4 regions of the Streptomyces sp. NPDC052020 genome follow, and region 1 is predicted to be linked to each of the others. Evidence: riboswitches for the same ligand, from Rfam matches in the RefSeq annotation. Region 1 holds a riboswitch; each other region holds the start of a gene.

What was found. Region 1 has a riboswitch for cyclic di-AMP ahead of AB0L74_RS22120 (M23 family metallopeptidase). Riboswitches for the same ligand answer to the same signal wherever they lie in the genome.
Region 2: linked by a shared signal. The riboswitch ahead of AB0L74_RS23485 (transglycosylase family protein) and the one ahead of AB0L74_RS22120 (M23 family metallopeptidase) in region 1 are both predicted to bind cyclic di-AMP.
Region 3: linked by a shared signal. The riboswitch ahead of AB0L74_RS32425 (LysM peptidoglycan-binding domain-containing M23 family metallopeptidase) and the one ahead of AB0L74_RS22120 (M23 family metallopeptidase) in region 1 are both predicted to bind cyclic di-AMP.
Region 4: linked by a shared signal. The riboswitch ahead of AB0L74_RS19975 (M23 family metallopeptidase) and the one ahead of AB0L74_RS22120 (M23 family metallopeptidase) in region 1 are both predicted to bind cyclic di-AMP.

The regions. Positions count from the first base shown of each region.
Region 1 is NZ_JBFAWY010000022.1:15,709-21,567, reverse strand. It holds gene AB0L74_RS22145 (amino acid permease) at 1-274, shown strand, start outside; tRNA gene AB0L74_RS22140 (tRNA-Lys) at 385-457, shown strand; gene AB0L74_RS22135 (dihydrofolate reductase family protein) at 663-1,793, shown strand; tRNA gene AB0L74_RS22130 (tRNA-Met) at 1,989-2,062, shown strand; gene AB0L74_RS22125 (PP2C family protein-serine/threonine phosphatase) at 2,270-3,397, shown strand; cyclic di-AMP (ydaO/yuaA leader) riboswitch at 3,662-3,819, shown strand; gene AB0L74_RS22120 (M23 family metallopeptidase) at 3,832-4,869, shown strand; gene AB0L74_RS22115 (aldo/keto reductase) at 4,925-5,859, shown strand, end outside.
Region 2 is NZ_JBFAWY010000024.1:47,397-53,255, forward strand. It holds gene AB0L74_RS23475 (cytochrome P450) at 1-205, shown strand, start outside; gene AB0L74_RS23480 (transglycosylase family protein) at 386-1,504, shown strand; cyclic di-AMP (ydaO/yuaA leader) riboswitch at 1,687-1,853, shown strand; gene AB0L74_RS23485 (transglycosylase family protein) at 1,858-2,619, shown strand; gene eno (phosphopyruvate hydratase) at 2,903-4,183, shown strand; gene AB0L74_RS23495 (septum formation initiator family protein) at 4,287-4,763, shown strand; gene AB0L74_RS23500 (DUF501 domain-containing protein) at 4,868-5,407, shown strand; gene AB0L74_RS23505 (Ppx/GppA phosphatase family protein) at 5,404-5,859, shown strand, end outside.
Region 3 is NZ_JBFAWY010000053.1:14,199-20,057, forward strand. It holds gene AB0L74_RS32420 (SGNH/GDSL hydrolase family protein) at 1-742, opposite strand, end outside; gene AB0L74_RS32425 (LysM peptidoglycan-binding domain-containing M23 family metallopeptidase) at 987-1,970, opposite strand; cyclic di-AMP (ydaO/yuaA leader) riboswitch at 1,975-2,131, opposite strand; gene AB0L74_RS32430 (alpha-galactosidase) at 2,440-4,521, opposite strand; gene AB0L74_RS32435 (tyrosine-protein phosphatase) at 4,717-5,514, shown strand; gene AB0L74_RS32440 (DUF6126 family protein) at 5,536-5,652, opposite strand; gene AB0L74_RS32445 (XRE family transcriptional regulator) at 5,649-5,859, opposite strand, start outside.
Region 4 is NZ_JBFAWY010000018.1:61,209-67,067, reverse strand. It holds gene AB0L74_RS19980 (GntR family transcriptional regulator) at 1-547, opposite strand, end outside; gene AB0L74_RS19975 (M23 family metallopeptidase) at 773-1,558, opposite strand; cyclic di-AMP (ydaO/yuaA leader) riboswitch at 1,571-1,736, opposite strand; gene AB0L74_RS19970 (pitrilysin family protein) at 1,949-3,337, opposite strand; gene AB0L74_RS19965 (pitrilysin family protein) at 3,334-4,686, opposite strand; gene AB0L74_RS19960 (DNA topoisomerase IV subunit A) at 4,962-5,859, shown strand, end outside.

The DNA of each region.
Region 1 (5,859 bases):
GGGCGTGGTGGCCGTGGCCTGGGTCGGCTTCCTCACCGTCCTGTTCATGCTGCCCCAGGTGTCCCCGGTGACCTGGGAGACCTTCAACTACGCCCCGGTCGCCGTCCTCGCCGTCCTGGGCTTCGCGGCGGCCTGGTGGCTGGCGTCGGCCCGGCACTGGTTCCTCGTCCCCGGCCATGCCCGTACCCGGACCCGGGAGGCATCCCGCGCGGACACGTCCGAGCCGGCCGGCGATCCGGCCCGCTCCCCGGCCGACGACCTGGTCGATCCGTGACGGATGTCCGGGCCGGACGCCCCCTGTTCGGCCCGCGGCACGGCCGTGTCTCCGATACCCGATCGGAGACACGGCCGCGTCCGGCTATGCTCGGGGTGGCACCCTCGCCTGGGCCCTTAGCTCAATTGGCAGAGCAGTGGACTTTTAATCCATTGGTTGTGGGTTCGAGTCCCACAGGGCCTACGAGAAGGACCCCAGCTCACACGGGAAGTGAGCTGGGGTCCTGTCCTTTTTGTTCAGGTCGTGTGATCGCTGCCGACGCGCCTGGTCCACGTACTGAGGGCGGCGAAGACACGTGGTCGGGGGCTGCCCGCGGCCGACGGGGACCATGGGCGTTCTCATAGCGTTGCCCTGCCGTCCGCACCGCTCGACCTCCCGGAGCCCGCCGATGCCCTTTCCGTACGTCCTGCTCTCCGCCGCCGTCTCCCTCGACGGGTACCTGGACGACGCCGGCCCGGAGCGTCTGCTGCTGTCCGGCCCGGACGACTTCGACCGGGTCGACGAGGTGCGGGCGTCCGCCGACGCGATCCTGGTGGGGGCCGGCACCATCCGGGCCGACAACCCGCGGCTGCTCGTCAACTCGCCCGAGCGGCGGGCGGCCCGGATCGCCGCGGGGAAGCCGGAGTTCCCGCTGAAGGTGGCGGTCAGCGGCTCGGGGGAGCTGGACCCGGCGGCGCCGTTCTGGCACACCGGTGGAGGCAAGGTCCTCTGCACGACGGAGCGGGGGGCCGGGCGGGCGCGCGCGCTCGGGATCGCCGCCGACGTCGTCGCGCTCGGCGCCGGGCTGGACTGGCGGGCGGTGCTGGAGCACCTGCACGGTGAGCGCGGGGTGCGGCGGCTGATGGTGGAGGGCGGGGGAAGCGTCCACACCCAGCTGTTGCAGCAGGGGCTCGCCGACGAGCTGCACCTCGCGCTCGCGCCGCTGCTGGTCGGAGACCCGGACGCGCCCCGGCTGTTCGGGCCCGGCGCCTATCCGGGCGGGCGGCTGCGGCTGGTGGAGACGCGGCCGGTCGGGGACGTCGTGCTCATGCGCTACCAGCCGACGGCTCCCGGCACGGGCGGCACCGTGTCGGCCGCCGACCGGCACTGGCTCGCGCTCGCCTGCGATCTGGCGGCGCGCTGCCCGCCCTCCCGGACGGCGTTCAGCGTGGGAGCGGTGGTGGTCGCGGCCGACGGCACCGAACTCGCCCGCGGCCACTCCCGTGAGGGCGGGGACCCGGTGGTGCACGCGGAGGAGGCGGCGCTCGCCAAGACCGACCCGGCCGATCCGCGGCTCGCGACCGCCACGGTGTACAGCAGCCTGGAGCCGTGCGCCCGCCGCGCCTCCCGGCCCGCCCCGTGCGCCCGGCTCATCCTCGACGCGGGGGTGCGGCGGGTGGTCACGGCCTGGCGCGAGCCCGACACGTTCGTGCCCGGCGCCGACGGCAGCGGGGTGCTCTCGGCCGGGGGCGCCACCGTCGTCCTCCTTCCCGGGCTGGAGGCCCGGGCCAAGGAACCCAACCGTCACCTGACCGACTGACCGACTGCCCGGCCCGACCCACTGATCCGGCCGGGCGGTGACGGGGGCGGGTCGGCGACCGGCTCGTTCCCACGGGCCGGGAGGCCGCTCCGGAGCCCTTCGGGGCCTTCGGAGCCTGAAAACCGCAGGTCAGCGGCGTTCCGGAAGATCGTGTACCGGCGGCCTCCGACATGGCGTACACTAGAGACACAACGACGCGGGGTGGAGCAGCTCGGTAGCTCGCTGGGCTCATAACCCAGAGGTCGCAGGTTCAAATCCTGTCCCCGCTACTGAAGGCCGATGGCCGGAATCCGAAAGGATTCCGGCCATCGGCGCGTTCGCGCGCGGTTCGCTCCTCTCCCGCGCGGTCATCCGGTCGGCCCTCACGGCTCGCTCCCCGCCCCCGCGCCGGGAACCCTGGACGGACGGGGCGGGACGACAACGGCGTGGACGCGACCTGCGGGACCGGTGGGAGACGAGTGGTGCGGCCTGGTGACGTGGAGGAGGGTCCGTACGCCAGGGTTCCCGCGCCGTCCGGCGGCGGGGCGCGGCGGCCGGGTTCCCGACTCCAGGTGCTGGTACGGCTGCTCCCCGCGCTGCTCCTCGTCATCGGGGTCGTGTATGACTGCCTCAGCCCGCGGAACTTCACCGCGGCCCCCCTCTTCGCCGCCGCGCCCCTGGTCGCCGCCCCGCTCTTCTCCCGGCGCGGCACCCTGCTCACCGGGATCGCCTCCGTCGCCGCCGTGCTCGGGATCCACCTCGGCTTCGGTGTCCTGACGCGGATCGACGCGCTCACCGAGCTGGTCACCGTGGCGACGGTCGCCGTGCTCGCCGTGCTCATCAACGGCCTCGTCCGGCGCACCGGCGAGCGCCTCGCCTCCGCCCGCGAGATCGCCGAGGCGGCCCAGCGGGCGGTGCTGCCCGAGCCCGCCGAGCGGATCGGCGGCTTCGAGATCGCGGCCCGCTACGAGGCGGCGCAGGCGGACGCGTTCATCGGCGGCGACCTGTACGCCGTGCAGGACAGCCCGCACGGCCTCCGGCTCGTCGTCGGGGACGTACGCGGAAAGGGCATGGGAGCGGTGGCGGCGGTCGCCGTGGTGATCGGGGCGTTCCGGGAGGCCGCCGAGCAGGAGGCGACGCTGGAGGCGGTCGCCCAGCGGCTGGAGCGGGCGCTGGCCCGCGAAGGCACCCGGCGGGAAGGGCTCGACGCCTTCGAAGGGTTCACCACCGCCGTCCTCGCCGAACTCCCGCACGGTGACGGGGTCATCCGTATCGTCAACCGGGGACATCCGCCGCCGCTGCTGCTGTACGCCGACGGCACCCTGCGCGCCCTGCCGCCCACCCGGGAGTACGCGCTGCCCCTCGGCATGGGGGAGCTGGGCGTGTGGCCCGACCGGGCCGAGGAGGCGGTCTTCCCCGGCGGAGCCACGCTGCTCTTCTACACCGACGGCCTCACCGAAGCCCGCGACGCCCACGGCGAGTTCTACGACCCCGGGCTCCGGCTCGCCGGCCGCGCCTTCCCCAACCCCGCCGAGCTGCTGGCCGCGCTCGCCGACGACGTGCGCCGGCACTCCGGGGGCGGCATGGCCGACGACATGGCGCTGCTCGCCGTACGGCGTCCCTGACCGCACCACGGTCCCCTTGATCGATGTCACGAACGGTGACGGCGCGACCGCCCTGCGCATAACAACTGACTAACCATCAGACGTGATGCGGTGTGAGATAGGCGCCTGAGGGGTAGTCAACTCGCCCAAAATGTCCTGGTAATAACCTGTTGGTCCCCCCGAGTATCGTTAATGATCAAGAGGAACGGCTTGGAATCCGTACCTCGCGTCTATTAACGTTCGATAACGCAGCGCGGTCGTCCCAGCCGTCACAGGAGGCGGCTCCGTGCGCACGCGCCGAATCCCGTCAGGGAACCGGGGAACCATCACCTTGGGGTGAATCGGGCGTATGACGCCGTGGAGACACGGCGGTTATACGCGCGTAGGAGACCTTCCTGCTCCGAACCCGTCAGCTAACCCGGTAGGCGGAGAAGGAAGGAAAGGAGCGCGCCCACGTGGCGTCCAACCGGCCTGCCCCCGAGGCCCCGTTCGTGCCGAGCCCCCATGACGCCGACGGCTTCGGTCACGGCGGCCCCCTTCCCGGCGAGGGTCCCTTCGAGGAGTGGAACCCCACCGCGGAGTCCGTCCGCCCGGTACGCGGCCGGCACCGCGTCGCCAAGCAGCGCGGCGGACTCGCCCGCAGCTCCACCGTCCTCGGTGTCGGTGTCATAGCGGCCGTCGGCGCGGGCGGCATGGCCAGCGCCCAGGCCGGCAAGCCGCCGGTGTCGATCTCCATGCCCGATCTGCCGTCCGTGGCCTCGCTCGTCGCGGACGACGAGGAGCCGTCCGCGCCGGAGGTTCCCGCCACTCCGCTCAGCGGCGCCGGCATGACCTCCTCCGGCACCGCGCAGGGCGCCACCGACGCGGGCGAGGCGCTGCGGGCGCGGATCATGGCGCAGGCCGAGCAGCAGCAGGCCCAGGTCGAGAGCAAGGCCGTCGCCGACGCCGCTGCCGCCGCCGAGAAGGAGGCGGCGCAGGCCGCGGCCAAGGCGGCGAAGGAGGCCGAGGCCAAGGCCGCCGCCGAGAAGGCGAAGGCCGAGGAGGAGGCCCGGAAGAAGGCCGAGGCGGAGCGGCTCGCCGAGCTCGCCCGCCAGTACGCGCTGCCGACCTCCTCGTACACCCTCACCTCCACCTTCGGGCAGGCCGGTCCGTACTGGTCCTCCGGTCACCACACCGGCCTGGACTTCGCCGCCCCCACCGGCACGCTGATCAAGGCCGTGCACAGCGGCACGATCACCTCGGCGGGCTGGGCCGGCGCCTACGGCTACAAGACGGTGCTCACCCTCGACGACGGCACGGAGATCTGGTACGCCCACCAGTCCTCCATCAGCGTCAGCGTCGGCCAGAAGGTCGCCACCGGGGACGTGATCGGACGCGTGGGCTCCACCGGCAACGTCACGGGCGCGCACCTGCACCTGGAGGTCCACCCGGCGGGGTCCGCCTCCGGTGTGGACCCGGCGGCCTGGCTGCGGAGCAAGGGCCTCACCCTCTGAAACGCCGTGGGGTTTGAGGGAATATGTCCCGCTGGTCCCGATGTTGCGGTGAAGCATGACTTCTCTTCGCAAGCTCGGTTTCTCGGACCTCGAGGTCTTCCCCCTCTCCCTCGGCGGCAACGTCTTCGGCTGGACCGCCGACGAGGCGGCCTCCTTCACCGTGCTCGACGCCTACACGGCCGCCGGGGGCAACTTCATCGACACCGCCGACTCCTACTCCGCCTGGGTCGACGGCAACAGCGGCGGGGAGTCCGAGACCGTCATCGGCAGGTGGCTGAAGTCCCGCGGCAACCGCGCGGACGTCGTCATCGCCACCAAGGTCGGCCAGCACCCCGAGTACCAGGGCCTGTCCGCGGCAAACATCAAGGCCGCGGCCGACGCCTCCCTGCGCCGCCTGGGCACCGACCACATCGACCTCTACTACACCCACTTCGACCGGCCCGAGGTGCCGGTGGAGGAGATCATCGGCGCCCTCGACGAGCTGGTGCGGGCGGGCAAGGTGCGGTACATCGCCGCCTCCAACATCTCCGCCGAACGGCTGCGGGCCTCCCTGGAGTTCTCCGAGCGCGAGGGCCTCGCCCGGTACGTCGCGCTCCAGCCCCACTACAACCTCGTCTCGCGCGACACCTACGAGGGCGAGCTCCAGGACGCGGCCGAGCGGGCCGGGCTGGCCGCCGTCCCCTACTTCGCCCTCGCCTCCGGCTTCCTCACCGGCAAGTACCGGCCCGGCACCACCGTCGACAGCGCGCGAGCCGGCAGCGCCGCGCAGCACCTGGGGACCGAGCGCGGGCAGCGGGTCCTCGCCGTCCTGGACGAGATCGCCCAGGCCCATGACGCGCCGGTGGCCGCGGTCGCCCTGGCCTGGCTCGCTGCCCAGCCGACGGTGGCCGCGCCGATCGCCTCCGCCCGGACCGTGGAACAGCTCCCCGCCCTTCTGGGCGTGGCGGAGCTGACCCTGACGGCGGAGGAGCTCGGCAGGCTGACGGAGGC
Region 2 (5,859 bases), on a different contig from region 1:
CCAGCACCTCGGGTACGGCCACGGCATCCACTACTGCCTCGGCGCCCCGCTGGCCCGGCTGGAGGGCCAGACCGCGCTGGCCACGCTCCTGACCCGTCTGCCCGACCTGCGTCTGGCGGCAGATCCGGCCGACCTGCGCTGGCGCGGCGGGCTCATCATGCGGGGCCTGCGCACGCTGCCCGTGACGTTCACACCCGCCCCCTGACCGGCCCGCGAACCGACCGGCCGCCACCAAAAGGTGACAGCCGTTCACCTCTGTGATCTTCGTGTGATCTACGCGGCATGAACTTGTGACAAGTGATCGTATGCCTATACGTTCACGGATCAGCGCGGCGCCCAGCGTCACCCGCCGCGCGGTCCCTGTCGTCTCGCGAAAGGTCTCCGCATGCTCTCCGGGAACGGTCGTCACCGCCGCCCCCGCCAGGCTCCGGCCCTCGTGGTCGCCGCCGGAGTGACCGGCTCCGCCATCGCGATCCCGCTCCTGGGGGCCTCCGGCGCAAGCGCGGCCGACGGTACGACCTGGGACCGGGTCGCCGAGTGCGAGACCGGCGGCGCCTGGAGCGAGAACAGCGGCAACGGCTACTACGGCGGTCTGCAACTCACCCAGGACGACTGGGAGAAGTACGGCGGACTCGCCTACGCGTCCAGCGCCGACCAGGCCAGCCGTTCCCAGCAGATAAGAATCGCCGAGAAGGTGCTCGCCGCCCAGGGCATCACCGCCTGGCCGACCTGCGGTCTGCTGGCCGGCCTGAGCGGTGGTGCCGGGTCGGCCGCCGGCGGCACGGGCCTCGCGGACGGCGCGTCCTCCGCGTCCCCGGACGCGTCCGGCGGACCGGACGGCACGACGTCCACCGAGTCCACCGATTCGCCCGAATCATCCGGTTCGTCGAGCTCGTCGGGGTCTTCCGACTCGTCCTCCTCCGCGGATCCGTCCGCGTCGCCGGACTCCTCCGCCGGCTCCGCGGAATCCGAAAGCTCCGCATCTTCCGAATCCTCCGGAACACCCGAATCATCCTCTACGCCACCCCGCTCCGGCCCTTCTGACGCGCCGTCGAACACGGGGGACGAATCGCCGAAGCCGGACACAATAGCTGATTCCGCTTCCGGTGGCGCCTCCGGCTCCACCCGGGCTCCGGCCGCCCCCGAAGGCGGCGGATCGGGCAACTCCGGCCAAGAGGGCGCCATTTCCGGCCTGACGGACACCGGGTCGTCCGGCGGCGGCCGCCATCGCGGCACCAGCGCCGACGAGAACCCCGCCGACCGCCGCGGCGGTGCCTCCTCCGGGCGGCACGCCTCGCGCGGCGAGGAGGCCGCGCGCGAGGCCGTCGACGGCTCCTATACCGTCCGCCGCGGCGACAGTCTGTGGGCCATCGCCGACTCCCTCGACCTCGGCGGCGGTTGGCAGGGGCTGTACGCCGGCAACAAGGAGACGATCGGCGCCGACCCGGACCACATCCTTCCCGGTCAGAAGCTTGCGGTCACGGCCGAAACGGGCGAAAAGTAGCGGGAGTTCGCGCCCGGGTTCGGGGGTGATGTCCGTTATAAACGCGGTGAGAGATAGGTCTCAGAAGCCCTGATCGTCTTTGAAATTCCGTCGGTTCCCTGCCTACGGTCGTGATCGCTCGCCATCGCGGGCCCCGGCTGCCGCAACGCCGAATCCTGCCAGCGGCCGCCCGGGAACAGTCGTCGCGTCACGCGCCGCAGGCAGGAGCGGGGGAACCAAGGTAGGCGCCGCGCCGGGCAGTTGAGCCGGGGCGGCTAGGGGTGGAGCCGAGTCCCGCGAGGGACCCGGCCGGGCAACTCAACCGGCCCGAACCCGACAGCTCACCTCGCAGGCGTCGGTGAGGGGATCGATCCATGCTGTTTTCCGGCAAGGGCAAGCACCGTCGTCCGTCCAAGGCCACCCGCGCCCTCGCGCTCGCCGGTGTCACCGGCGCCGCCGTCGCCGCCCCGCTGATGGCGGCCGGCAACGCCTCCGCCGCCACCGCCTCCGAGTGGGACGCGGTCGCCCAGTGCGAGTCCGGCGGCAACTGGTCCATCAACACCGGCAACGGCTACTACGGCGGTCTGCAGTTCTCCGCCTCCACCTGGGCCGCGTACGGCGGCACGCAGTACGCCGCCACCGCCGACCAGGCCAGCAAGGAGCAGCAGATCGCGATCGCCGAGAAGGTGCTCGCGGGCCAGGGCAAGGGTGCCTGGCCGGTCTGCGGCACGGGCCTGTCGGGCGCCGCGTACACCGGTGGCGGCGCGGCGGCCGGCTCGTCGAGCGGCTCGGACACCGGTTCCGGCGGCTCGGCCGGTTCCTCCGCGGGCTCCACCGCGGGCTCCTCGGCCGGCTCGTCGGCGGCCCAGCCCGAGACCACGACCCGCTCCACCGAGCAGAAGGCCTCCCGCTCCGAGGAGCGCCCGGCCGCCTCCCAGAAGACCGTCACCACCCCGACCGGCGAGAAGGTCCAGAAGGGCGACGGCGAGTACAAGGTCGTCGAGGGCGACACCCTCAGCACCATCGCCGAGAAGCACGACGTCAAGGGCGGCTGGGAGAAGCTGTTCCAGCTGAACGAGGACATCGTCGAGGACGCCGACCTCATCTACCCGGGCCAGCAGCTGCACCTGAAGTAAGGCGCGGCGTCCGGCCCGTCCGGCCCCCTCGCGGCCACCCGCCCCGGTGCGTATCCCCCGTACGCGCCGGGGCGGGCTTTTTTCACCCCGTGTTACCGGCCCGTACGGGGAGACATATTTGTTCCGTTCGGAAACAATTTACTCTCGGTTCTGCCCAACGGGTGGGTGACCGGCTGGCCGATCGCCCGGAGCCGGTTAGGCTCGTCCCGCAGAGCCACACGGTTTCTCTGGCAGAACCGCCGCGGTCCTGCCCACCCGCGTCACATCCAAGAAGGAGATGCTCGTGCCGTCCATCGACGTCGTCGTAGCCCGGGAAATCCTGGACTCCCGAGGCAACCCCACGGTCGAGGTCGAGGTCGGCCTCGACGACGGCAGCACGGGTCGTGCCGCCGTTCCGTCCGGCGCCTCGACCGGCGCCTTCGAGGCCATCGAGCTGCGCGACGGCGACACCAACCGCTACCAGGGCAAGGGCGTCGAGAAGGCCGTCCTGGCCGTCATCGAGCAGATCGGCCCGGAGCTGGTCGGCTACGACGCCACCGAGCAGCGCCTGATCGACCAGGCCATGTTCGACCTGGACGCCACCGACAACAAGGGCTCCCTGGGCGCCAACGCCATCCTGGGTGTCTCCCTCGCCGTCGCCCACGCCGCCTCCGAGGCCAGCGACCTGCCGCTCTTCCGCTACCTGGGCGGCCCCAACGCGCACCTGCTGCCGGTGCCGATGATGAACATCCTGAACGGCGGCGCGCACGCCGACTCCAACGTGGACATCCAGGAGTTCATGATCGCCCCGATCGGCGCGGAGTCCTTCTCCGAGGCCCTGCGCTGGGGCGCCGAGGTCTACCACACCCTGAAGAAGGTCCTGAAGAACAAGGGCCTGTCCACCGGCCTCGGCGACGAGGGCGGCTTCGCCCCGAACCTGGACTCCAACCGTGCCGCCCTCGACCTGATCATCGAGGCCATCAAGGAGGCCGGCTACACCCCCGGCGAGCAGGTCGCCCTGGCCCTGGACGTGGCCGCCACCGAGTTCTACAAGGACGGCGTGTACGTCTTCGAGGGCAAGGAGCGCACGGCCGAGGAGATGACGGAGTACTACGCGGAGCTGGTCGACGCCTACCCGCTGGTCTCCATCGAGGACCCGCTGAACGAGGAGGACTGGGAGGGCTGGAAGACCATCACCGCCAAGCTCGGTGACAAGGTCCAGCTCGTCGGCGACGACCTGTTCGTCACCAACCCCGAGCGCCTCCAGCGCGGCATCGACGAGGGCGCCGGCAACGCCCTGCTGGTCAAGGTCAACCAGATCGGCTCGCTGACCGAGACCCTCGACGCCGTCGAGCTGGCCCAGCGCAACGGCTACAAGTGCATGATGTCCCACCGCTCCGGCGAGACCGAGGACGTCACCATCGCCGACCTGGCCGTCGCCACCAACTGCGGCCAGATCAAGACCGGCGCCCCGGCCCGCTCCGAGCGCGTCGCCAAGTACAACCAGCTGCTGCGCATCGAGGAGATCCTCGACGACGCCGCGGTGTACGCCGGCCGCAGCGCCTTCCCGCGCTTCAAGGGCTGAGCCACCGCCTCGTAGGAAGCGTCGGACGTACGTCCCCGTACCCGGTCCCGTACCGTGTGCGGGGACGTACGCACGTAGGACGGTGAAACGGGAGGCCGGGGACATGGCGGTGAAGGACCGGGACCGATTCTCCACCGCGACCCGGATCCGGCTGCTCGGCGAGCAGACGGCGGCCCGGGTCTACCGCTCGCAGACCAAGCGCCAGGCCCGCCGCTCCCGGCTGACCGGCCGGGCCGCGCTGCTGGCGATGGTCGTCTGCTCCCTCGTCGTGGCGCTCGCCTACCCCATAAGGCAGTACGTCGCCCAGCGCGGGGAGATCGCCGACCTCCGCCGGCAGAAGCAGCAGACCCAGGAACGCGTCGAACGCCTGCGCGACGAAAAGGCGCGCTGGCAGGATGACGCGTACGCGGAGCAGCAGATTCGGCGGCGGCTGCACTACGTGATGCCGGGCGAGACGGGGTACATCGTCGTCGACCCCGGCGCGGGCAAGCAGTCCCGCACCGACCTGGGGGCCGCCGACCGCCCCTGGTACCGGAACGTCTGGGACGGGGTGGACACCGCCGACGCCGCCGGCCGGTGACCGCGTCCCCGGGACACACGCGTCCCGGACAGCACGCGTCCCCGGACGGCACGTATCCCGGGACAGCACGTATCCACGGACAGAAAGACAGCCTGAAGACAGCCATGGAAACCCCTCCGCCGCCCACCCCGCGCACCGAGCCCACCGACGCGGACGTAGCGGCCTTCAAGCAGCAGCTCGGGCGGCCGCCGCGCGGACTGCGCGCCATCGCCCACCGCTGCCCGTGCGGGCAGCCGGACGTCGTGGAGACGGCACCGCGGCTGCCCGACGGCACGCCCTTCCCCACGCTGTACTACCTGACGTGCCCGCGCGCCAACTCGGCCATCGGCACGCTGGAGGCCGAGGGCGTGATGAAGGAGATGACCGAGCGGCTGGGGACCGACCCGGAGCTGGCCGCCGCCTACCGCGCCGCCCACGAGGACTACATCCGGCGCCGCGACGAGATCGAGGAGCTGAGGAACTTCCCGAGCGCGGGCGGCATGCCCGACCGGGTCAAGTGCCTGCACGTGCTGGTCGCCCACTCGCTGGCGGCCGGGCCGGGCGTCAACCCGCTCGGCGACGAGGCGCTCGCGATGCTGCCTCAGTGGTGGCGCAAGGGACCGTGCGTGACGGCTCCCGGAACCTGTGGGGAGGACGAGAAGTGACCCGTGTCGCCGCCGTCGACTGCGGTACGAACTCCATCCGGCTCCTGGTCGCCGACGCCGATCCGGCCACCGGCGAACTCGTCGACCTGGACCGGCGCATGACCATCGTCCGTCTGGGCCAGGGCGTCGACCGCACCGGCCGGCTCGCCCCCGAGGCGCTGGAGCGGACCTTCGCCGCCTGCCGTGAGTACGCGGAGATCGTCAAGGGGCACGGCGCCGAGCGGCTGCGGTTCGTGGCCACCTCCGCCTCCCGCGACGCCTCCAACCGCGACGACTTCGTCCGCGGCGTGCTGGACATCCTCGGCGTCGAACCCGAGGTGATCACCGGCGACCAGGAGGCCGAGTTCTCCTTCACCGGTGCCACCAAGGAGCTCGCGGGGCGCGCCGACCTGCACCGCCCCTTCCTGGTGGTGGACATCGGCGGCGGCTCCACCGAGTTCGTCGTCGGCGAC
Region 3 (5,859 bases), on a different contig from region 1:
GCGTCCCCTTGGGCGTCACGTGATCGCCCGAGGACTGGCCGCGCAGCCGCCGCCCGATCCAGGGCACCAGGTATTCGCGGGCCCACTGGACGTCGTCCCGGCGGATGTCGAGGGTGCCGCGGGGCGGCAGCGGCGGCCAGGGCTGCTCCGGGTCGGCCGGCACCGGCAGGCCCAGCACCTGGCCGGCGCGCAGCGCCACGCGCGTGTGTCCCTCGGGCGACAGGTGCAGCCGGTCGGTGTCCCAGGCCCGGCGGTCCTGCACGCTGCGCAGTGACCACAGGTCGAGGACGGGGCAGCCGTAGCGGTCGGCGATGGCCCGGACGTGCCCGTTGTAGGTGGCGATCTTGCCGCGCAGGTGCTTGAGCACGGGCATTCCGCGGGTGTCGAAGCCGGTCGTCACCATGACGGTGCCGGCCGCGGCGCTCAGCGCGGCGACCGCGCGCTCGAAGCGCTCGGCCACCTCGTCGGGGTCGGTGCCGGGGCGGAGAATGTCGTTGCCGCCCGCGCAGAAGGAGATCAGGTCGGGCGCCAGCTCGATGGCCCGGGGCACCTGGTCCGCCACGATCTGGTCGAGCAGTTTGCCGCGCACGGCGAGGTTCGTGTAGGTGAAGTCGCCCTCGGGCCGGCGGTCGGCGAGCAGTACGGCGAACCGGTCGGCCCAGCCGACGAACTTCCCGTCGGGCCCGGGATCGCCGACCCCCTCGGTGAAGCTGTCCCCCACCGCCACGTACGACCCGATCACTGATCTGCTGTCACTCTTCGAATCGTCTGCCACATCGGCCCATCTTTCACCCTGCAATGTGACTTACGCGACCGTAGGAAGGGGTTGACGGGCGGTGAGATAAGCCACTCCTAAAGTGTTGGCCAATTCAGGAATACGGCGGCGCGGCGGGACGTGCGGCGCCGCCGCACTCCGCCGGGGGCGCGCCGAAGGCCGGGCCCCGGGAACGGGGTCCGGCCTTGGGTGTGCGCGAGGGCGCGGGGCGTCAGACGGTGACGCCGTGCGCGCGCAGGTAGGCGATCGGGTCCACGTCGGAGCCGTAGTCCGGCGTGGTGCGGATCTCGAAGTGCAGGTGCGGGCCGGTCACGTTGCCGGTGGCACCCGACAGGCCGACCTGCTGGCCGGCGGTGACGGTCTGGCCGGCGGAGACGGAGAGCGAGGACAGGTGGGCGTACTGGGCGTAGTAGCCGTCGGCGAGCTGGATGACGACCTGGTTGCCGTAGGCGCCGCCCCAGCCGGCGGAGACGACGGTGCCCGCGCCCACGGCCTTCAGGGAGGTGCCGGTCGGGACGACGAAGTCGGTGCCGGTGTGGTAGCCGCTGGACCACATGCTGCCGGTCTGGTGGTACGGCGTGCCGACGGTGCCGCCCGGTACGGGGGAGACGTAGCCGCCGGAGGTGCTCGCGGAGCCGGCGGACTCGGAGGCCGAGCCCTCCGCGGAGGAGGACTGCTCCGTCCGCGCGGACGGCTGCTGCGAGGCGGCGGCCTCGGGGGCGGACGCGGCCGGGGACGGCGCGGACCGCGAAGGCTCGGCGGCCTTCGCGGTACCGGCGGAACTCGCGGACTTCCCGGACGGCGTGGCGGCGCTCGCCTTACCGCCGATGGTCAGCTTCAGGCCGGGGTGGATGAGCGAGGGGTCGTCGCCGACGGCCTCGCGGTTGTCGGCGTAGAGCCGCTTCCAGCCGCCGATGACGTTCTGCTCCTCGGCGATCTTCGAGAGGTAGTCACCGCTCTTCACAGTGTACGTCCGCGCGTCCGGCTTCTTCTCGGCGCTCTTTTCGGCGGTGTTGTCCTGGGCCGCCGAAAGGGACTGGACGGCCTTTCCGGAAACCGGCTGCGCGGGAGCGGCGTGGGCGTTCGCGGCCCCCATGAGAGGCAGGGCGAGCGCCGCGCCACCGGTTCCGGCGATGGCGATGGTACGGGCGAAAAGCTGGGCCTTGGGCCGGCGGTGCTTACCCTTCGCGGGCATGACGAATTCCTCTCCGGCGCCTGCGAGGTGAGCTGTCGGGTGCGGGCTGGAGGTGCCCGGCCGCACCGGGTGCGGCTTTACCCCGAGCCGTTCCGGAGACCGGAACAGGCGGTGGTACCTGTGGGTCCCCCGCTCCTGCCGGGTACGGGTGGTGGGTGAGTGCGGCTCCGGTCGGCGGCAGGATTAGGCGTCCGTCCGGATCGGTGGTGAACGTAAGCGACCAAGACGCACAGGGACAAGCGAGAGGTTGCGGGAAAGGCGTTTCACTTGATCCTTTAAGGGAATGCACGGTCACTCTGCGTGGGATCCACGAGGACCGCATTTCGTGAACGCCCTTGAAAAGGGTGTGGATTACGTGAACATGACGGGCGACGCACGGTCACGGATATGACGCTCCTCACGCGCCGCAGCCCCAGGCCCTCTTATTCCGGAGCGAGTTGGAAGTAAGGCGCTAATTCGGGCAGACGGCTCAGATACGGCGCAGCCGGAGAACCGTCGCATCCAGGTCACCGCGCAGCCCGGTCTGCAGCCCGTGGTGCAACAGCACCGCACCCCGGTGCACTTCGCCCGTTTCGCGGCATTCGTACGATGCTGCCGGGTCGAGTCCGCGCAGCCTGAGCGCCGTGACGGGTTCGCCGTGGTGCTGCGCCTGGAGCCAGGCGAGGACGACGGCGTCGCCGCCGAGCACGTACTGCACGGCGCTCAGACCGCCTCGCGGGGGCCTGAGCCGGTAGAGGTCGCCGCGCTGCACCAGGGGCCGGATCTCCTTGTAGAGGGCCACCCAGTCCCGGGCCTCGGCGAGTTCCGGCCCGGTCCACCGGGTGAGGTCGCCGCCGATGCCGAGCACCCCGGCCATGGCACTGACGAACCGGAATCGCAGACTGCTGACACGGCCGTTGAGCTGCGCGTTCGGGCTGTCGGTGACCCAGGCCGCCATGACCCGGGCCGGGTGGATCTGGCTGAAGCCCGCCTGGATGGCGAGCCGGTCGAGCGGATCGGTGTTGTCCGAGGTCCACACCTGGTCGGTGCGGCCGAGCACCCCGAGATCGATCCGGCCGCCGCCGCCCGAGCACGACTCGAAGGCCACCCCCGGATGGGCCCGGCGCAGCCGGTCCAAGAGGTCGTACACGGCCCGCACATGACCCACCCACAGGCGCTGCGGATACCGGTCGCCGGGCCAGCCCGCGTCGGTGAAGCAGCGGTTGAAGTCCCACTTGACGTAGTCGATGGGCGCGCTGGAGAGGAGGGTGTCGAGCTGCTCCCAGAGGTGTTCCCGAACGTCCTCGCGGGCGAGGTTGAGAACGAGCTGATTACGGAACTCCGTCCGCTTTCGCCCCGCTTGGTACTGCACCCAGTCGGGGTGCGCCCGGTACAGGTCGCTGTCCGGGTTGACCATCTCCGGCTCGACCCAGATGCCGAACCGCATACCGAGGCCGTGCACGTACTCGGCGAGCGGTTTCAGGCCGTCGGGGAAGCGCTCCGCGCTGGGTGTCCAGTCCCCGAGGCCGGCCCGGTCGCCGGTGCGCGCCCCGAACCAGCCGTCGTCGACGACGAACAGCTCGACGCCCAGCTCGGCGGCGCGCCGCGCCAGCGCCCGCTGCTGCTCCTCGCAGATGTCGAATCCGGTCGCCTCCCAGGAGTTGAACAGCACGGGCCGGTCCCGGTCCGCGTCCGGGATGACGTACCGGCGCTGGTAGGCGTGCCAGGCGCGGCTCGCGCCGCCGAAGCCGCCGTCGCTCCACAGCCCGGCGAAGACGGGCGTGGTGAACGTCTCTCCCGGCTCCAGCCGCCACAGCCCCGAGTCGTCGTACCCGGCTCCGCCGGTGATCTGCACCCGCGCGTCGGGGAGCTGGGCCACGGAGATCCGCCAGGACCCCGACCAGCCCAGGGCGCAGCCGTAGACCTCGCCGCGCTCCTCGGTGGCGTCGGTGTCGAGCGCCACCCACGGCAGGTGCTGGTGCCCGGTGTGACCGCGACGGCTGCCGAGGACCTTCTCGCCGTAGGTGAGCGGAGCCCGCACCAGCCGCGACTCGGCGGCCCACCGGCCGTGCAGCTGGGACATCCGCCAGCCGTCGCGCTCGGGCAGGGTCCAGGTGGCGGAGTCGGCGCGCAGCACCTCCACGGCCGCCGGGCCCTCGTTGCGCAGGGTCGTCCAGCGCTCGACGACGCCGGTGTCCTCCCGCATCCGGTAGTGCAGGGTGACGGTGAAGCCCCCGTCCCGGAACCGCAGCCGCAGTTCCCCCTCCTCCCCCCGCTCGCAGCACTCGAAGGCCCACTCCGTCCCGCGCCGCTCCTCGGTCCGCACCGACAGGGCGGGCCGTACGAAGCGGGGGCCGCCCTCGACCGGGTACTCCTCGCGTCCGTCGAGCGCGGACTCGAAGGGCCAGTCCGCGGGCAGCGGCCGGGCGGCGAGTTCCACGGCGTCGGCGAGCGCGATCCGGGGGCCCCAGTGCAGGTGCAGGAGCTCGTCGCGTTCGGTCAGGTGCAGCGCGTAGGCGCCGGCCGGTCCCGAGAGGAGCCAGGTACGGCCGTCATCGGACATCTCCAGCATCAAGCCCCCCACAGATACGGACGCGAACGCGCAATTTCCCACATCATCAGGGGTGGTGCGCCCCGGTGGCAAGGGCGAACCTGGCGCCCCCCGCATGCCTGTGGACAACTCATTGCCCCAGGCAAGGGATGCCGTATCGTCGAGTGGGTGCGCGCGGGCGAGCAGCGCCGGCGGCACGGAGTGGGAGGAGCCCTCGTGACGCAGCAGGTCCCGTCGACCGAACCCGAACTGGCCGGAGTGCGCAACTTCCGTGACGTGGGCGGACTGCCGACGGTGGACGGGCGGCGGGTGCGGTTCGGGGTGCTCTTCCGCAGCGGCCACCTGGCGCACGCGACGGAGGACGACGCCGCGTTCCTCTCCTCCCTGGGCCTGCACACGATCTTCGACTTCCGCAACGCGGCCGACCAGAAGCTGGAAGGCCCGGACGTCGCGCTGCCCGGCGTGCGCAACGTGAACCTCCCGCTGTCCGATCCGGCCGACGGCGCCGAGTTCTGGAAGATGGTCCGCGACGGCGATCTGGACGAGCTGCGGGGCATCCTCGCGGACGGCAAGGGCGCGCAGCGGATGATCGACTCCTACCGCACGATCATCAAGGAGCGGACGGCGGAGCACTCCCGCGTGCTGCACGCCCTCGCCGAGGACAGCGTCCCCGCCCTGATGCACTGCGCGGCCGGCAAGGACCGCGCGGGCCTGTCGGTGGCGGTGACGCTGCTCGCCCTCGGCGTCGAGCGCGAGGCGATCGTGGCGGACTACCTGAAGTCGAACGCCAAGCACCGCCGCTACAAGGTGCGCCGCAGCAGCACCTCGGCCTCGGCGTACTCCCCGGAGGTCATGGAGCTGCTCAGCCCGCTGTTCGACGCGCGCGCCGAATACCTGTCGGCCGCCTTCGCGGCCATCGAGGAGACCTGGGGCGGCGTCGACACCTACCTGGAACGGGGGCTGGGGCTCACCCCGCAGACCCGCGAGCGGCTGCGCGAGCGGCTGCTCGACTGAGCCGGGGACGACAGACAGGCCTCAGGCGCCGACCTCGAACAGCAGGTAGACGAAGGCCGCGAAGACGTGCCCGACGGCGATGTAGACGATGAGCCGCACCCACAGGGCGCGCGGGAACTTCTCTTCCATGTCTCTCATGGCGTCTCTCCGTGGTTGGGGCCCAGGCACAGCGCGGCCGTGGGGCTTTGCAGCAGGGTGTGGACGAAGAGCAGCTCGACCCCGTCGGGGTCCTGGGCGGCGATGCGGTGCGGGGTCAGCGAGTCGAAGTGCGCGCTGTCGCCGGGGGCCAGCCGGTGCGTGGCGTCCCCGAGACGCAGCCGCAGCCGCCCGCTGAGCACGTAGAGC
Region 4 (5,859 bases), on a different contig from region 1:
CGCGCGCCACCGCGTCCACGATCGCGCCGTGCTCGGCCCACAGCTCCACCGGGCCGGACGGCGCCTCCACCACGTACATCCAGGCGATCTTGTGGCGCAGCTGGGCCAGCATCGCGATCAGCGGGGGGCTGCCGGAGGCCTGGGAGAGCGTCTCGTGGAACCAGCCGCCCAGGGAGCGCAGGTCCTCGCTCGCGCCCCGCCTGGCGCGCTCCTGCCCCAGTCTGACCAGGCCCCGCAGCACCTTCAGATGTGCCTCGGTGCGGCGCTGGGCGGCCCGGGCGGCGCCGAGCGGTTCCAGCAGCAGGCGGATCTCCAGCAGGTCGGCGGCCTCCCGCTCGGTCGGTTCCGCGACGCACGCGCCCGCGTGCCGCCGGGTCACCACGAACCCCTCGGCCTCCAGGGTGCGCAGGGCCTCGCGGACGGGAACCCGGGAGACTCCGTAGCGGCGCGCGAGGAGTTCCTCGGTGAGCCGGCTGCCGCGCTCGTGGACGCCGGCGACGATGTCGTCCCGGATCGCCGTGCATACCGAATGCGCCGGAACACGCATGACCGACCTCCGTCTTAATCCCCGTGAAACGTCGACGATGGACGCGTGATGATTGACTGTATGACAGCGGGCCGGAAATTCCGATGGCGGGCCGTAATTCATGGGTATTTTTTGGTCAGCGGGGCCGGGCAATGGGATCGGCGGCGGGGCCGCCGGGTCCCGGAACGCGGAAAAGCCCCGGCCGGGAAGCGGCCGGGGCTCGGGGACGCGGAGGCGTCCGGTGCGTCAGAGGGACACGCCGTGCGCGCGGAGGTAGGCGACCGGGTCGACGTCCGAGCCGTACTCGGGCGACATACGCGCCTCGAAGTGCAGGTGCGGTCCGGTCACGTTGCCGGTGGCGCCGGACAGGCCGATCTGCTGGCCCGCGGTGACGGTCTGGCCCACCGAGACCCCGATGGAGGACAGGTGACCGTACTGGGTGTAGGTGCCGTCGTGCATCTTGAGGACGACCTGGTTGCCGTACGCGCCGCCCCAGCCGGCCTCGACGACCGTGCCGGCGCCGACGGCGTGGACGGGGGTGCCGCTCGCGGCGTGGAAGTCGACGCCGGTGTGGCTGCCGGAGGACCACAGGGAGCTGCCGGCCTGGTAGCCGGTGGAGACGTAGGAGCCGGTGATCGGCATCACGAAGGTGTTCAGGCGCTCGCGCTCGGCCTCGCGGGCGGCGCGCTCCTTGGCCTCGCGGGCCTTCTCGGCGGCCTCCTTCGCCTCCTCGGCGGCCTCCGCGGCCCGCTCGCGCGCGGCCTCCTCGGCCATCTTGCGCAGGGCGGCCTCCTCGGCGGCGTGCCGCTGCGCGGCGGCCTGGGCGTCGATCTGGTCGGCGATGGAGTCACCGATGGTGACGACCGGGGTGAGGCCGGTCTGCTCGGGAGCCGGCTCGGCGGCGAACGCCGGAGCCGCCACGGTGCCGATGACGCCGGTGGTGGTGAGGGCCGCGACCCCCGCCGCGCGGGCGGTGGTGCGCTGCATCCGGCTGGGACGGCGGTGCTTCCCGGCGGCGCGCGTGAACGCCATGTACAGACTGGTCCTTTCCTTCCCTCTCGCCTACCGGGTTAGCTGACGGGTTCGGAGCAGGAAGGTCTCCTACGGACCCCCTCGCTGCGCGCGCGGGCGTCCGATTCACCCCAGGGACTGCGGTTGGGTCCCCGGCTCCCCTGGCTCGCGCCGTACGGGGACTCGGCGATGACTGTCCGGTGCCGCGGATGCGGCGCACTGCCTGACGGACAGCCGGGAAGACGCTAAGGGGGGCGGCTTTCGAATCCCAAACGAAAGACCGTTTTTGTAGCGCATCCCACAGGGCAGACAGGCAACCTCCGCCTCAATTCGGGCATAAGAGGGCCCTGGTGACTTCTCCTCACCAGGGCCCCACGCGCGCGGCGCCGCCGGGCGGGCCCGGCGGGCGGTCTACTCGGCCGCGACGACGCTGACGTCACCGATGCCGAGGGCCTCGACGGGCGCCTTGATCTGCGCGGCGTCACCGACGAGGACGGTCACCAGGCGGCCCACCGGGAAGGCGTTGACGACCGCCGCGGTGGCCTCCACGGTGCCGGTCGCGGCGAGCTGCCGGTACAACTCGGCCTGGTAGTCGTCGGGGAGGTGCTGCTCGACCTGGTCGGCCAGCGTGCTGGCCACGGCCGCGGCGGTCTCGTACTTCAGCGGCGCCACACCGACCAGGTTCCGCACGGCGACGTCGCGCTCGGCGTCGGTGAGCCCCTCCGCGGCGAGCGTGCGCAGCACCGTCCACAGGTCCTCCAGCGCGGGGCCGGTGTTGGGGGTGTCGACGGAGCCGCTGATGGCGAGCATCGCGGCGCCCGTGCCGTCCGGCGCCGACCTCAGGACCTGGCCGAAGGCCCGCACGCCGTAGGTGTAGCCCTTCTCCTCGCGCAGCACGCGGTCCAGGCGCGAGGTGAGGGTGCCGCCGAGGCAGTACGTGCCGAGCACCTGCGCCGGCCACACGCGGTCGTGCCGGTCCGGCCCGGTGCGGCCGATCAGCAGCTGCGTCTGGACGGCCCCGGGGCGGTCCACGATGACGACCCGGCCGGTGTCGTCCGCGACCACCGGGGGCACCGGCCGCGGCTCGGCCGGCGAGCCCGTCCACGCGCCCAGGGTGTCGCCGAGCAGCGCGTCGAGGTCGACGCCGGTCAGGTCGCCGACGACCACGGCGGTGGCCGTGGCGGGGCGGACGTGCCGCTCGTAGAAGGCGCGTACGGCCGCGGAGTCGATGTTCGCGACCGTCTCCTCCGTGCCCTGGCGGGGGCGCGACATGCGCGAGTCGGCCGGGAAGAGCTCCTTGGAGAGCTCCTTGGCGGCCCGGCGGGAGGGGTTGGCCAGCTCGTGCGGGATCTCGTCGAGGCGGTTGCGGACCAGCCGCTCCACCTCGCTGTCGGCGAAGGCGGGCGCCCTGAGGGCGTCGGCGACCAGGCCGAGCGCCTTGGCCAGGCGGGAGGCGGGCACCTCCAGGCTCAGGCGGACGCCCGGGTGGTCGGCGTGCGCGTCGAGGGTGGCGCCGCAGCGCTCCAGCTCGGCGGCGAACTCCTCGGCGGAGTGCTTGTCGGTGCCCTCGGAGAAGGCCCGCGCCATGATGGTGGCGACACCGTCGAGACCGGTCGGCTCTGCCTCCAGGGGCGCGTTCAGCAGCACCTCCACGGCCACGACCTGCTGGCCGGGGCGGTGGCAGCGCAGGACCGTCAGGCCGTTGTCCAGCGTCCCGCGCTCCGGGGCCGGGAACGCCCACGGCTTGGGCTCGCCGGCCTGCGGCTGGGGGTGGAAGTCCATCGTGGCGAGCTCGGTCACTTGGCCGCCTCCTCGTTCTCGTCGGTGGCCTCGGTCTCGGCTTCCGGGGCGATGGGCTCGTAGACGAGCACCGCGCGGTTGTCGGGGCGCAGGCGGGCCTGGGCGATCTCCTGGACCTCCTCGGCCGTCACCTCCAGGACGCGCCGCACGGCGGTCAGGGCGAGCTGCGGGTCGCCGAAGAGGACGGCGAAACGGCACAGTTCGTCGGCGCGGCCGGCGACCGTGCCGAGCCGGTCCAGCCACTCGCGCTCCAACTGGGCCTGAGCGCGCTCCATTTCCTCCGCCGTCGGTCCCCGCTCGGCGAAGCGGGCGAGCTCCTCGTCGATGGCGGCCTCGATGACCGGCACCTCGACGTCGCCGGACGTCTTCACGTCCAGCCAGCCCAGCGAGGGCGCCCCGGCGAGCCGCAGCAGGCCGAAGCCGGCCGCGACGGCCGTGCGGTCGCGGCGCACGAGGCGGTTGTAGAGGCGGGACGACTCGCCGCCGCCCAGGATGGTGAGCGCCAGGTCGGCGGCGTCGCACGCGCGCGTGCCGTCGTGCGGGAGGCGGTAGGCGGCCATCAGCGCCCGGGCCGGGACCTCCTCCTCGACGACCTCGCGCAGCTGCTCGCCGATGACGTCGGGCAGCGAGCCGTCGCGCGGGGCGGGCTTGCCGTCGTGCGACGGGATGGAGCCGAAGTACTTTTCGATCCAGGCGAGCGTCTGCTCGGGGTCGATGTCGCCGACGACCGACAGCACCGCGTTGTTCGGCGCGTAGTACGTGCGGAAGAACTGGCGGGCGTCCTCCAGGGTCGCCGCGTCCAGGTCGGCCATCGAGCCGATCGGGGTGTGGTGGTAGGGGTGGCCCTCCGGGTAGGCGAGGGCGGTCAGCTTCTCGAACGCGGTGCCGTAGGGCACGTTGTCGTAGCGCTGGCGGCGCTCGTTCTTGACCACGTCCCGCTGGTTCTCCATCGACTCGTCGTCGAGGGCGGTCAGCAGGGAGCCCATGCGGTCGGCCTCCAGCCAGAGGGCGAGCTCCAGCTGGTGGGCGGGCATGGTCTCGAAGTAGTTGGTGCGCTCGAAGCTGGTGGTGCCGTTGAGCGAGCCGCCGGCGCCCTGCACCAGCTCGAAGTGGCCGTTGCCCTTCACCTGGGCGGAGCCCTGGAACATGAGGTGCTCGAAAAGGTGAGCCAGGCCGGTGCGCCCCTTGACCTCGTGCCGGGAGCCGACGTCGTACCAGAGGCACACCGCCGCGACCGGGGTCAGGTGGTCCTCGGAGAGCACCACGCGCAGGCCGTTGGCCAGGCGGTGCTCGGTCGCTGTCAGGCCGCCGGAGCCTGCCTGGGCTGTGGCCGTGTGACCCATGGGCATGTACGTCCCTTCGATCGCGGAATCATCGGGTGAACCGCAGCGTTCCTGCCGGTCCTGCCACTGTATGCAAGCGTGCGGACCAGCGGTGAAGTTCCCGGCCGCCGTACGCCGAGAGCGAGCACGCGGTTACGGGCGCGCCCGGGGTGAGGGCGTACCCTGCGGGCAGCACCGGACCGGGCGGCCCGTGACGGGTCCTCGTCGGCCGCTGTCAGTACCCCGGTCCACAATGGTCCGCGTCAGATCCCCGTCCACGCTTCAGCAAGGAGCCGGCAGCGATGGCCCGCCGTAGTACGAAGACCCCGCCGCCCGACGACTCGTACGAGGAGAAGATCCTCGACATCGACGTCGTCGACGAGATGCAGGGCTCCTTCCTCGAGTACGCGTACTCGGTGATCTACTCCCGCGCTCTGCCGGACGCCCGCGACGGCCTGAAGCCGGTGCACCGCCGCATCGTCTACCAGATGAACGAGATGGGCCTGCGTCCCGACCGCGGCTATGTGAAGTGCGCCCGCGTCGTCGGCGAGGTGATGGGCAAGCTGCACCCGCACGGCGACACGTCGATCTACGACGCCCTGGTGCGCATGGCCCAGCCGTTCTCCATGCGCGTGCCGCTCGTCGACGGCCACGGCAACTTCGGTTCGCTGGGCAACGACGACCCGCCGGCGGCCATGCGGTACACCGAGTGCCGGATGGCCGAGGCGACGAGCCTGATGACGGAGTCCATCGACGAGGACACCGTCGACTTCGCCCCCAACTACGACGGCCAGGAGCAGGAGCCGGTGGCCCTGCCCGCCGCCTTCCCGAACCTGCTGGTCAACGGCGCCTCCGGCATCGCGGTCGGCATGGCCACCAACATGCCGCCGCACAACCTGCGCGAGGTCATCGCCGCCGCCCGGCACCTGATCCGGCATCCGAACGCCGATCTCGACGCCCTGATGAAGCACGTCCCGGGCCCCGACCTGCCCACCGGCGGCCGGATCGTCGGCCTGTCCGGCATCCGGGACGCCTACGAGTCGGGCCGCGGCACCTTCAAGATCCGCGCGACGGTCACCGTGGAGAACGTGACCGCGCGCCGCAAGGGCCTGGTCGTCACCGAGCTCCCGTTCATGGTCGGCCCGGAGAAGGTCATCGCCAAGATCAAGGATCTCGTGGGCGCCAAGAAGCTCCAGGGCA